Regions from separate parts of the Neorhizobium sp. T25_13 genome, predicted to be linked through region 1. Evidence: predicted binding sites of a transcription regulator. Region 1 holds the regulator's gene; each other region holds the start of a gene.
The links. The regulator LexA, encoded in region 1, represses DNA repair genes until DNA is damaged. The targets are predictions, from matches to a motif close to TGTTCNNNNTGTGTTCNG.

Region 1 (4,417 bases):
CACGAGGTCACTGAAAATGTCTCATAATCAATGACACGAAAATTACAATCGAAGCAGTTTGCGCGCTTTTTGTGGGCGGGCTCAAGCCGCCTTGGCGATGGCATCGAGCGCGAGCAGCTTTTCGAGCAGCCGCGGCATGTCCTTCAGATGCACCATGTTGGGGCCGTCCGAGGGCGCATTGTCCGGGTCCTCGTGGGTTTCCAGAAAGACGCCGGCGACACCGACCGCGACGGCTGCGCGCGCCAGCACCGGCACCATGGTGCGGTCGCCACCGGTCGAAGCGCCCTGCCCGCCCGGCTGCTGCACCGAATGCGTCGCATCAAAGATGACCGGAGCGCCGAGCGACGCCATGATCGGCAGCGAGCGCATGTCGGAGACCAGCGTGTTGTAGCCGAAGGAAGCACCGCGCTCGCAGAGCAGCACGTTCGGATTGCCGCTCTGGGTGAACTTGGCAAGCACGTTCTTCATGTCCCATGGGGCCAGGAACTGGCCCTTCTTGACGTTGATGACGCGGCCGGTCTTGGCGGCTGCGACAAGCAGGTCCGTCTGGCGGGAGAGGAAAGCCGGGATCTGCAGGATGTCGACCGTCTCGGCAACGACGGCGCATTGCTCTTCCGTGTGAATGTCGGTCAGGACCGGAAAGCCGAACTCCTTCTTGAGGTCGGCAAAGATCTCCATGGCGGTTTCGAGCCCGATGCCGCGCTTGCCGGAAATCGACGTGCGGTTGGCCTTGTCGTAGGAGGATTTGTAGACGAGGCCGATACCGAGCTTGCCGCAGACTTCCTTCAGGGCGCCTGCCATCATGAAGGCGTGGTCGCGGCTTTCCATCTGGCAGGGGCCGGCGATCAGCGACAGTTTTGCGTCCTGCGCGAAAACCACCTTGCCGTCTCCCTCGCCGACGGAGACGCTGGAATTTGCGGTAACTTCCATGAACCTATTCCTCGAAGCCGAACAAAACACCCTGGCCGGGCGCCGCCGAGACGAGAACACGGCCCTCCCGGCGGACGAATGCGACGTCATTAGCAGCAAGGGTGATCTCTGTCACGGCAAGATCGGCCGTCTTGAAGATGATCACCCGGCCGCGCAGCCCCTCGGCACCCGGCGTCGGCGGCAGGGCGAATTCCGCCTCGAGTTCGTGATCCTGCAGGATGCGAATGTGGGCATTTGCCGCCGCAAGCTCGAGCGAAGCAGCCTCTGGCTTCGCCTTCGTCATCAGCACCAGCTCGGCCAGGGGTGCGAAATCGGAGGGCGCCGATGCCGACAGAATGATCTTGCTCAGCCCCATGACCGCATTGGAATGGTGCTCCAGTTCGCCGCGATCGGCCGGCAGGGGATTGATCCGCTGGCAGGAAAACATCAGGAAGTCGGGCGCCCGGTCATCACCCGCAAAAGCCAGCCGGAAGCTTGCCTGGATTTCGGAACCGTCGGCCAAGGTCATTCCGCGGGAAAATTCCAGCACGTCGCCTGCCGAGATGCCACGCATCTTGAAACGCGCGTGATCGGCCATCGCGTCGCGCGTCGCGACAACGAGCGCCGAGAAGCCCTGCCTGTCACGTGCCTTGCGGAAGGCCAGATCGCGTGCGGTAAAAACGTTGCCGCGTTTGGCGGCAGCGCTTGCATGACGCCGATTGGCAATAGCCAGCGGCTCCAGATAGCTGCCATCCGAGAAGAACACACAAGCATTGGCTGTGCCGAAAGGATGAAAAGCGTCGGGCGCAACTGTAAAACCAAGCTTCGTGAGCCGGGAACGCGCAGCGGTAAGTCCCGCCACCGGCAGCACGAGATGATCGATTGGTCTTGCGTTCACGCGAGGGCCCCCGGAATTGGAATCGCAAAGCTAGTTTGGCAGCGGGCTCGCGCCGCGCAAGTGGTGTGGCTCGAGATATCTGGTACGCATCTATGAAGAAAAAATCATCATACTTCACAGAAATTTAGGGACTTGCAGAACACATATGGAACATATAGTGTCCGTTCTGGATTTGTTTCCGACTCTGAGGGTGCCAAAAGATGCTCACGCGCAAACAACAGGAATTGCTTCTGTTCATTCACGAACGCATGAAGGAATCCGGCATCCCGCCGTCATTCGATGAAATGAAGGATGCTCTCGACCTCGCGTCCAAGTCCGGCATCCACCGCCTGATCACCGCGCTCGAGGAGCGCGGCTTCATCCGCCGCCTGCCGAACCGGGCCCGGGCGCTCGAAGTCATCAAGCTGCCGGAAGCCTACTCGCCGAGCATGCAGCCGCGGCGTGGTTTTTCGCCCAGCGTCATCGAGGGCAGCCTCGGCAAACCGCAGCCGGTCGCGGCGCCTCAGAAACCTGCCGCCAACGACGATTCGCCGAACGCCACGACAGTTCCGGTCATGGGCCGCATCGCTGCCGGCGTGCCGATCTCGGCGATCCAGAACAACACGCACGACATCGCCGTGCCGGCCGAGATGCTCGGTTCCGGCGAACATTATGCGCTCGAGGTCAAGGGCGATTCGATGATCGAGGCCGGCATTCTCGACGGCGATACCGTGATCATCCGCAACAGCAATACGGCCAATCCGGGCGATATCGTCGTGGCGCTGGTGGACGACGAGGAAGCGACGCTGAAGCGCTTCCGCCGCCGCGGCGCCTCCATCGCCCTCGAAGCCGCCAACCCAGCCTACGAAACCCGCATCTTTGGGCCGGACCGGGTGAAGATCCAGGGCAAGCTCGTCGGCCTCATCCGCCGGTATCACTGATCATCTGCCGGAGCGGTTCCGGCAATGAACTATCGAAACCCTGGCTTCGCCAATCATAGTGGCGGTGCCGGCTCCAGGGACGGTCTGCGCCCGCCATGGCGGCACGGATCTGCCAGCGCCGAATGTCGGTCGCGCCGTTGAGGGAAATCTCCAGGGCACCCGCCTTGCGAAGCGTGGCGCCATTAATCATCAGGGCGCCGGACCGGCATTGGTCGAAGCGGGCGCGCGGCGCAATGACAAGACTGGCGGCGTCGCAGGCGGCACCCGCATAACGGCCGTCCTCGACAGCGATAACGATGCCCTTGCCCGTGCTTGCCGCACACCAGGCCGTCGGCTCGCAGGTGAAGCGGCCGACGGGCGCCTGTTTTATCCTCGACTTTGCCGTTTCCAGTTGCTGCGGGGTCAGTTCGCGGCGCTCGTTGGTTTTCTCGCCGGGCTGCTTGTCGTCGGGGGGCTTGTCCCTGGATGGCGACATTTCAGGCTTGGTGGGATCGCCGAGCAGAAGCGCCCTCTTCCATTGGCCGTAGACAAAGTCGGGCGGGCGGGCGCGATTGGTGGTCACCCCTTCCCCGTCTACAAGTGCGACCATCGTCCCGTCTTCCGAGATCAGTATATCCGGCAGCGGCATCGACCGCTCATGCCAGGAAAGCAGCAGAGCGGTCACCATCAGCGGCAGGCCTATCAGTCTCAGTCTCGTCCTCATGAGCGTCAGCAGCAGGAAACCTGCCGTCGACACGGTCAGGAACCAGGGATGCTGTCGCCCTATGCCGACATCGCCGCCCCAGGCGGCGACGTGTTTGGCGATGGCGATCACCCATCCCAGGCCGATGCCCATGAGCTTCATGAAGGGCGCATCGAGGCCGAACGGCATCAGCAGCATGCCGGCCAGCCCCGCCGGCATGACCACAAAGGAGATGATCGGCATGGCGGCGAGGTTGGCGGCAAGGCCGTAGGTGGCGATACGGTGGAAATGCTCGACCGAGAACATGGCGGTCGAGATGCCGCCGATCAGCGAGGTCACGAAGATGCCGGCCGCGAAATTCCAGGATGCCAGCACCGGCGTCACCACAGGGTGACGGAATGGCAGAGGTTCGGGATCGCGGCGTTCTGCCCTGTGTTTCCAGAGTGCGTAGCCGGCGACAAGGGCGGCGGTGGCGGCAAACGACATCTGGAAGCTCGGCCCCAATATTTCCGAGGGCGACATGGCGATGATGACCAGGGCAGACAGCGCCACATTGCGCAGGCTGATCGATGGCCGATCGAAAAGCACCGCGACCAGCATGATCGCCATCATGATATAGGCCCGCTCGGCGGAAACGCCGAAACCGGAGATCAGGTAATAGGCCGTCGCCATCATCAGGGCGCCGAGTGCGGCGATCTTCTTGACCGGATAGGCCTGGGCGAAGCCCGTGAAGACGGAAAGCACGGTGCGCACGCCGACAAAGAAGATGCCGGCGGCGAGCGCCATGTTGAGCCCGGAAATAGCGACGATATGGGCAAGGCCCGACAGTCGCAGCGCCTCGGTGGTGTCTTCGGAAATCGCCCGGCGCTCGTCGGTGACGATCGCCGCGGCAAAGGCGCCGGGATCTCCGGGCACGGTCTTCCGGATACGGGTTGCGATTGCACTGCGCAGATCGAAAAGCTGGGTTTCGACGTTCGCAATCCAGCTCCGGGTTGAAGGGGAAGCAGC
Region 2 (4,417 bases), on a different contig from region 1:
CTGAAAGCGCGCGATCTCCTGCGCGCGGCGTTGGAGGATAAAGGCGTTTCGGCGCCGCCGGTAGCTATCCATCTCGAAAAGAACCTCCCGGTCGCAGCCGGTATCGGCGGTGGTTCGGCTGATGCGGCAGCTGCCCTGCGCGGCCTGATGCGCTTCTGGAATGCCAACCTGCCGGATGGGGAACTGGCAGCGCTCGCGCTTTTGCTCGGCGCCGATGTGCCTATGTGTCTCAAGAGCGAGGCGCTGATGGCGAGGGGCATAGGCGAGGAACTGACCGCGCTTCCCGACCTGCCCTCGCTGTCGCTGGTGCTCGGCAATCCGCTCGTCGGCGTCTCGACGCCCGATATCTTCCTGCGCCTGACGCAGAAGGAAAACGCGGCGATCGGCCCGTTCGACAGTGACTGGATCAGCTTCCTGAAAACTCTGCGCAACGATCTCGAACCGCCGGCGCGCTCGCTGGTGCGCGAGATCGACCAGATCTCCAGCCTGATCGGCGCGGAGGGCACGATGCTGACGCGGATGTCCGGTTCCGGCGCCACCTGTTTCGGGATATTTCCTTCCTTCGAAGCGGCGGAAAAGGCGATGGAAAACCTTAACGGCCAGAAGCCGGAATGGTATTTTCAGGCGGTGAGGACCGTCGGACAGGTGCCCGAGAAAACCCAATGAACCGGATCGACGAAACCCGTTCCTTCATCCCCGTCGGCATCGCCGTGCTGACCGTCTCCGACACGCGCACGGCGGCCGACGACAAGTCCGGCGACACGCTGGTGGCGCGGATCACTGAAGCCGGCCACGAGCTGAAGGCACGGGCGATCGTGACGGACGACAAGGACCGCATTGCCGGCCAGGTGCGGGAATGGACGCTCGATCCCGATATCGACGTGGTGATTACCACAGGCGGCACGGGTTTTACCGGCCGGGACGTGACGCCCGAGGCGCTGGAGCCGCTGTTCGAAAAACGCATGGACGGCTTTTCGGAAGTGTTCCACCGCATTTCCTACGACAAGATCGGCACTTCGACGATCCAGTCGCGGGCGACCGGCGGCGTGACGAACGCCACTTTCATCTTCGTGCTGCCGGGTTCGCCCGGCGCCTGCAAGGATGCCTGGGACGGCATTTTGAAGGCGCAGCTCGACTACCGCCACATGCCCTGCAATTTCATCGAGATCATGCCGCGGCTCGACGAGCACCTGAAGCGCGGCGGCAAGTAGCCGCTACCTGACTGCCGCTGCCACCCAGGCCGGAATAATCTCGCTGGCGAGCTTCGACACCTTCTGGCCGCGTGCCAGCGCTTCCAGGTCCATCCCCGATTTTGCGAGCGCGATCGCCTGCCGCTTCGGCAGCAGCATGCCGTATTCCAGCGGCGGCACGGCGCGGCCGATGCGCTTGAAGAACGGCCGCCGATAGTTGCGCGCCGGCGCGAAGCGGGCCGGCTGCTTGTTCAGCGCGATATACTCCATCACCTCGTCGATCCAGCCGGCCTGCAGCCGGGCGCCGGGTTCGACGAGCAACAACCATTCTCCACGGGCGCCGCGCAAAATATCCTTGATGTCCCAATGGCCGTAAAAACGGCAGCCGGCCGCATCGGCGACGCGGGAGGAACCATCCCGCGAACCGTGATCGAGCACCACGACGTCGCTCACAAGTCCCTCCACCGCAGCGGAAACGAGCACAGAGAGCGTCTGCGCCAGCTCGGATTCCTGATCGCGGCATTCCATGATGACAGTCAGCATGCCTGACATGTAACGCATTGCCACAAGGAACGCCAGAAACGCCGGCCTTCAATTTTGTTCTTGCAATGTTCTCATTTCCGCGCTAGGAATTTAATCATCAGGAACGGGGAATTTCCCCTTCAGGAGCTAACCCATGAACGAGCTGCATCAGTTGCGGCAGGACGCTTTCGCGCCTGCCCATACGGCCGATATTGCCGATGCGTTGGTCAAATCCTCCGGTCTTCGGGTGGAGATCGACCGGCGTCGCGGGCGCGGCGCGGGGCTCAACCCGAGCGGCCGTTTCGAGGAAGAGCGCCGCGAGGCATTCGATGACGGCTGGCAGACACTGGAGGAGCTCGAACCGTTCAGGACCGAGGTGCAGGTGGAGAAGCCGCGCACCGCGATCACTCGCAACGAATCTCCGGACCTTTCCTTCGATCGCTCGATCAATCCCTATCGCGGCTGCGAACATGGCTGCATCTACTGCTTCGCAAGGCCGACGCACAGTTTCATGGGGCTTTCGCCAGGCCTCGATTTCGAGTCGAAGCTGTTCGCCAAGCCGGACGTGCCGAAACTGCTCGAACGGGAGCTGAGCCGCCCGGATTACAAGGTGCGGGCGATCGCGATCGGCACCAATACCGACCCCTATCAGCCGATCGAGCGGGAATGGCGGATCATGCGGCAGATCCTCGAAGTGCTGCAGAAGGCCAACCACCCCGTCGCGATCGTCACCAAGTCGGCGCTGATCACCCGCGACATCGACATCCTTGCCGATATGGCTTCGAAAGGGCTCGCGAAGGTCGGGATTTCGGTCACCACCCTCGACCGCAAGCTTGCCCGCACCATGGAGCCGCGCGCCTCGACCCCTCCCAAGCGTCTCACTGCCATCAAGGCGTTGACCGATGCCGGTATTCCGACTGCGGTCATGGTGGCACCCGTCATTCCGGCGCTCAACGACCATGAGATCGAGCGGATCCTCGACGCCGGCCATGCGGCAGGGGCGACGGAAGCGAGCTACGTGCTCCTGCGCCTGCCGCTGGAGGTGAGCCCCCTCTTCCGCGACTGGCTGCTGCAGAACTATCCGGACCGCTACCGGCATGTGATGTCGCTCGTCCGCTCGATGCGCGGCGGCAAGGATTACGACGCCGAATGGGGAAAGCGGATGAAGGGTGCCGGTCCCTATGCATGGCAGATCGGCCGGCGTTTCGAGATGGCGACCAAGCGGCTCGGCATGGTCCGGCGCGGCCTGCCGCTGCGCGACGACATTTTCCTCCGCCCCGACGGCGGTGGTATCCAACTCTCGCTGCTCTGACCGGGCCCTCTCCCGGTTTCATTGCGAATTCCCATTTCCGGCGCGGACCCGCCCTGTCCCCCGCGTCGGAAGATACCCCGGTTCCACCGCCGCCCCTCGGTGGATAGCGACGCCGCAATCGCTTGGCCGGGGGTTGCAGGAGGTCGGGACGACGTGCGAGGTTGCCGCCATGTTACCTCGCACGTCGCCCGATTCTCCGATGCTTTTTGAAGATGTTCCGCTGGTTCCGGATTTCAGTCTGGAGCTTGTGGCGCGCCAGGCCGGCCATTGGCCGGTCGCGGGCACCGACGAGGCGGGACGCGGGCCGCTGGCAGGCCCGGTCGTGGCCGCCGCCGTCATCCTCGACCCCGACAATATCCCGGATGGCCTCAACGATTCCAAGCAGCTGACTCTTAATCAGCGGGAAGTTCTGTTCGAGGCGATCATGGCGACGGCCGAAGTGTCGATCGCCGCGTCCGGTCCACGCCATATCGACGAGCGCAACATCCTGCGCGCCAGTCTCGACGCCATGCGCCGCGCGGTGGCGGGGCTTGCCGTGACGCCGGCCTATGTGCTCGCCGACGGCCGCGACGTGCCGCAGGGGCTCTGTTGCCCCGGCAAGGCGGTCATCAAGGGCGACGCCCGCTCCGTTTCGATTGCCGCCGCCTCGATCATCGCAAAAGTTACCCGCGACCGGATGATGACCCGCGCGCACCTGGTCTTCCCCGGTTACGGTTTTGCCAATCACGTCGGTTATGGGACGCCCCAGCACCGCGCCGGCATCGAGACGCATGGCCCCTGCTCCCTGCACCGGATGAGCTTTCGGCCGCTCAAAAAGGATGATCTGCCGGAAAGCTAACCGGCACTCCTTCCCTCATTTACGCCATTCGGGCAACGCGTCGGCGCGATAGCCATCGAACAGCAGTCCCCCATGTGCGGCGAAGACTTGTTCCGCGCAATCCAGGGCCGGCTTAGCCTCTCCTTCGCGAAACAGCATGTCGAAGGCCTCGACGAATGCATCGCCCAGCACCGGATCGAAAGCTGTCATCTGCCGCGGCAACCATTTTCCGGCTCCGGACCATTGCCCGTTGCTGCGCAGGATGAAATCACCGAGCGCCTGATAAAGCGCCGAGCCAATCGCCACCCGCTCGAAGTCAGGCCGTTCGTCGGCAAGATCGGTCAGCAGGCTCGAGATGACATAACGCATGCGGTCGAGCGCCTCCTGGTCCAACTGCGGCGGACCTTTGACCAGGAGAGCCTCGGCCTCGCGGCGAAGCTCATCCGCTCGCTGCGGCCGCGGACCAATAGGAATTCCTTCGATCACCATGCGGATCAGCACGGGGCGGCCCGCTTTTACATCCGCCTCAAGAAACCAGCGCAAGGTCCCCTCGTCATGTACCAGAGCTTCGAATGG
Region 3 (4,417 bases), on a different contig from region 1:
GACCTTTCCGACATGGCGCAGAAAGCTGACTTTTTCAAGCCGCAACCCCTTGCTCTTGCGCTTGTTTAGCTTGAAAGAATGGTCTTACATAGTGGGGTGCAACCCAGAGGGTATCGTGGCCAAAGAGTCAGTCAAGTCTCAGGAATTCCGGGTTCCTTTCCGCGATGTCGACATGCACGGGGAGATGTTCCGATCGTCCTACGTCGTGCGGGCGGAAGAAGCCGTCACGGAATTCTGGCACCGCCGCAAGCCGCAGAAGGACGATCCGTTCTTCAGGATCGGCAAGATCACCTGCACGTTTCATTCGGCCTTGAAGCTGGGCGACGTCGTCCACACGCATATCGGCGTCAGCAAGATCGGCGGAAAGTCGGCAGGTTTCCTCGTGCATATGCTGCGGGGCAACGAGGCCGTCGCGGAAGCCGAGATCGTCTGGATGGCCTGCGATCCCGAAAGCAAGGAACCGGTGCCGCTCCCCGAAGACTTGCGCGACTGGCTCTATCAGTTCCTGGATTGATGGGGACGCGGCCGATCAGGCTCGTTGCGGCAGTAGCGGATAACCGACCATCACGGCGCGGCCTGCAAGTGCTGCGATCATCGCTTTCAGCACATCGCCCGGAACGAAGGACAGGTCACCGATGAAGGCGGTCAGAAGCCCGGTGCCCGTGACATAGGCGAGATAGAAGATGCCGAGCGCATGGTCCACAACCACGCCGCCGAGCAGCGCTGCGAGGAAAAAGCCGGTGATCTGTACGATGCCGCTCTGCGAACGATCGACGAAGCGCTCGGAGCAATAACCGGTGATGACGGCCGCGAAGAACCAGCCGACGAGATAACCGGCGGTCGGAGAGGCGAAGGTGGCAAGGCCGCCGCGTCCGCCCGATAGAACCGGCAGGCCGATCGCGACCAGCAGCAGGACCAGAAGCACCGCGAAACCGCCGCGCCTGGCACCGAGGATGACGCCCGCCAGCATGACGCCCAGCGACTGCGCGGTGATCGGCACGGGAATGAAACCGAGCATGATCGGCGGCACGAGACCGAGCGCCACGATAATGGCGGCGAAAAGGGCGGCCAGAACGAGATCACGGGTGGTCATGCTATGCGAATCCCTGGTTGTCATATGGGGTCATTTCTGCGCCCGGATGCCACGTGCGTCAATGGCGGCGGCGATCTCGTCGGCGTTTTTGAGGGTCAGGATGATCAGTGGCACCGCCAGCGTCAGCGGCCGGACCTTCAATCCGCGGGCGCGGTGCGCGTCGCGGATTGCCTGGTACCGGCCGAGAATTTCCGGCACGAAACGGATGACGAGACCGATCGAAAGCCCGATATCCGCCGCCCTGACGAGCCCCAGCCGCTCCAGCGGCATGGCAAGGCGGGTGATCTCGTCGATGAAATCGCCGGTGCTGGTGGTCGCCGTCACCGCCGCGGCGAAGAGGGTAAGGGCCGTCAGCCGCGTGACGACGACCAGTGCATCGTCTCGGCCGTTGAGGACAAGCGTGAAGATCGCGACGATGGCGATGGTCAGCAGGATCGGCCGCAGCCGCAGCCAGGATTGGCGCCATCCGAGCCGGAGCGACGAGTAGACGATGCCGCCGAGAATGGCCGCGACGACAAGAACAGCCGGGGAATGGATGACGAAAAGCAGGAGGCTGAGTGCCGCAAGGCCGAGAAGCTTCGCCCGCGGCGAAAGCCGGTGCAGAAACGTATCGCCTTCCACGTAAAGCGTCTTCATGCCGCAAGCTCGCGGTAGCGGGCGATGACCTCGGCCGGCGCGCCGTCATTGGCGAGGTGGCCCTCATGGAAGAGCAGAACCCGGTCGAAATCGGCGATCAGGCCGAGGTCATGGCTGATGACGACGACATTTTCGTCGAGCCCCTGGATCGTTCTCTCCACGAGATCGCGATTCCTGAGATCCAGCTGGTTGGTCGGTTCGTCCATGATCAGGATATCCGGTCGGGTCACCAGAACCGAGGCGAGTGCTGCCAGCTGCAGTTCTCCGCCCGAAAGTTCATGCACACGCCGGTCGGCCAGAGGGGCGATGCCGAAACGGGCAAGTACCGCCTCGACCGCCGCCTCCGTATCCGCCTTCGAGAGTTTTCTCGATTTCAGCCCCAGCGCGATGTCTTCCTTGAGGATCGGCAGGATGATCTGGTTCTGCGGGTTCTGGAAGATGAAGCCGGCCTGGCCGCGGACCTTGTCGCCGTCCTTGACCGTATCGAACCCGTTGACGGTCACCTGGCCTGCGGCAGGCAGCACCAGCCCGTTGATCATCCGCGCGAATGTCGTCTTGCCGGAGCCGTTCAGGCCGATCACGCCGATCCGCCGCTCGCTCAAGCGAAGCGTCAGCGGATGCACGACGGTGCGCCCCTCGAAACGAGCTTCTGCCTGTTCGAAACGGATATCCAAGCCTGTCCCTCGATGTTCAGCGGTCTATAGACCGGAAGATGGGGAAGGGGAATGCGGAACCGAACGTGAACATTGAATCCGGCGCGGCGGTATCCTAGTCTAGATGCCATGGCGATTCTCATTCCGAACGATCAGGCCCGCAAGATCTTCCTCGAACGGCAGCGGCTCTGCGAACCGCCCGGCCGCGCGTTGACCAAAGCCGGCCTGCTGCAGCTCATCGACGATCTCGGGTTCGTCCAGGTGGACAGTATCGCCACCGTCGAGCGCGCCCACCACATGATCCTGTTTTCGCGCAACCAGACCTATCGCCGCGAGCACCTGACCGCGCTTCTGGAAAAGGACGGCGAGCTGTTCGAGCACTGGACGCATGACGCCTCGATTATCCCGGCGAGCTTCTTCCGCTACTGGAAACACCGTTTTCGCCGCCGCGAGCCGATCCTCGCCGAACGCTGGAGGAAATGGCATGGCGAAGGGTTCGACGCCGCCTTCGAGGAGACCTTCCAGCACATCGCCGAAAACGGCGCGATCATGTCCCGCGACATGAAGGCTGATGATCACAAGTCCGGTGGCTGGTGGAACTGGCATCCGAACAAGACGGCGCTCGAATATTACTGGCACATCGGCAAGCTGGCGATCGCCGGCCGGGTCAACTTCCAGAAGATCTATGACCTGATGGAACGGGTGATCCCGCGGCAACATCACGAGCCGGAAGTGAGCCACGAGGAATTCATCGACTGGGCCTGCCGCGGCGCCATGACCCGCCTCGGTTTTGCGACCTCCGGAGAACTTGCCGCCTTTTTCGATCTGGTCACGCCGGACGAGGCAAAGGAATGGGTGAAGGCCCATCGCGACGAACTGACCGAGGTGCTGATCGAGACCGCCGACGGCAGCAAGCCCCGCCCGTCCTTCGCCTTCCTCGGCTTTCCCGAAAACCTTGGGGACATCCCCGAACCACCGGCCCGCGTGCGCGTGCTCAGCCCCTTCGATCCGCTCCTGCGCAACCGCGACCGGGCCGAGCGGCTGTTCAACTTCTTCTACCGCATTGAGGTTTTCGTGCCGGAGCCGAAGCGCCAATATGGCTACTACGTCTTCCCGCTGCTCGAAGGCGACCGCATGATCGGCCGCATCGACATGAAGGCGGACCGCAAGTCCGGCACCCTGGATGTGAAGCGGTTATGGCTGGAAAAGGGCGTGCGGGCTTCGGCGGGCAGGTTGGAGAAGCTGGACGCGGAACTGCTCCGCGTCGGACGGTTTGCAGGTGTGGATAAGATTACCTATCAGGCCGGCTGGCGGGAGGTATAAAAACAGAGCAGGTGAAGCACTGTTTGCCGTGGCACCCCCCTCTGCCCTGCCGGGCATCTCCCCCTCAAGGGGGGAGATCGGATGGAGTTGCCCTCTCGGCTCGATCATGATCGTGGAGATGAAACTAAATATCTTTCATTGCCGCTGAAACTTCGCCCTTCAATGGGAGGCGATGAGCCCGGCTCTTGTCGGTCTCCCCCCTTGAGGGGGAGATGCCCGGCAGGGCAGAGGGGGGTACCTCACGTCAGGTTCTACCCCCGCCACCGCAGAAACACCGTCGCAAGCGGCGGCAGCACCGCGGAGATCGAAAATTCCTTACCATGCGCCGCCTGTCGCTCCGTCCAAGCCTCCGTCTGTCCGAGATTGGACCCGCCGTAAAGCGCCGCGTCGGTATTCAGCACCACCTCCCAGCGTCCCTCCGCCGGGACTCCGATGCGATAACCGTGCCGCGGCATCGGCGTCAGGTTCGAGACGACAAGCACGTGCGATGATCGATCCTGGCTGCTTCTCAGCATGCCGTAGACGGAATTCGCCGCGTCGTCGGCCACGGCCCACTCGAATCCCTCGTGATGCAGGTCGCCGAACTGCAGCGCCGGCTCCCGGGCATAGAGGGTGTTCAGGTCGCGGACGAGCCGCTGGACGCCCGCGTGGTCCGGGCTGTCGAGCAGGTCCCAGACGACCGAGCCGTCGTGGTTCCATTCGCTCTCCTGAG

Region 2: a site for LexA is predicted at 1,789-1,806, ahead of C5J22_RS16090 (PA0069 family radical SAM protein). Genes of this name have one in related genera too.
Region 3: a site for LexA is predicted at 2,458-2,475, ahead of C5J22_RS16405 (energy-coupling factor ABC transporter ATP-binding protein). Genes of this name have one in related genera too.

What each region holds. Positions count from the first base shown of each region.
Region 1 covers NZ_PVBI01000002.1:633,451-637,867, reverse strand. Annotated here, with positions in the region: gene kdsA (3-deoxy-8-phosphooctulonate synthase) at 82-930, opposite strand; gene C5J22_RS06720 (VOC family protein) at 935-1,807, opposite strand; gene lexA (transcriptional repressor LexA) at 2,008-2,727, shown strand; gene C5J22_RS06710 (ComEC/Rec2 family competence protein) at 2,708-4,417, opposite strand, start outside.
Region 2 covers NZ_PVBI01000006.1:202,798-207,214, reverse strand. Annotated here, with positions in the region: gene C5J22_RS16105 (4-(cytidine 5'-diphospho)-2-C-methyl-D-erythritol kinase) at 1-666, shown strand, start outside; gene moaB (molybdenum cofactor biosynthesis protein B) at 663-1,211, shown strand; gene C5J22_RS16095 (glycosyl transferase) at 1,215-1,733, opposite strand; gene C5J22_RS16090 (PA0069 family radical SAM protein) at 1,867-3,024, shown strand; gene C5J22_RS16085 (ribonuclease HII) at 3,194-3,862, shown strand; gene C5J22_RS16080 (nucleotidyltransferase domain-containing protein) at 3,878-4,417, opposite strand, start outside.
Region 3 covers NZ_PVBI01000006.1:266,989-271,405, forward strand. Annotated here, with positions in the region: gene C5J22_RS31235 (thioesterase family protein) at 116-514, shown strand; gene C5J22_RS16395 (biotin transporter BioY) at 530-1,093, opposite strand; gene C5J22_RS16400 (energy-coupling factor transporter transmembrane protein EcfT) at 1,124-1,729, opposite strand; gene C5J22_RS16405 (energy-coupling factor ABC transporter ATP-binding protein) at 1,726-2,403, opposite strand; gene C5J22_RS16410 (winged helix-turn-helix domain-containing protein) at 2,512-3,705, shown strand; gene glgB (1,4-alpha-glucan branching protein GlgB) at 3,957-4,417, opposite strand, start outside.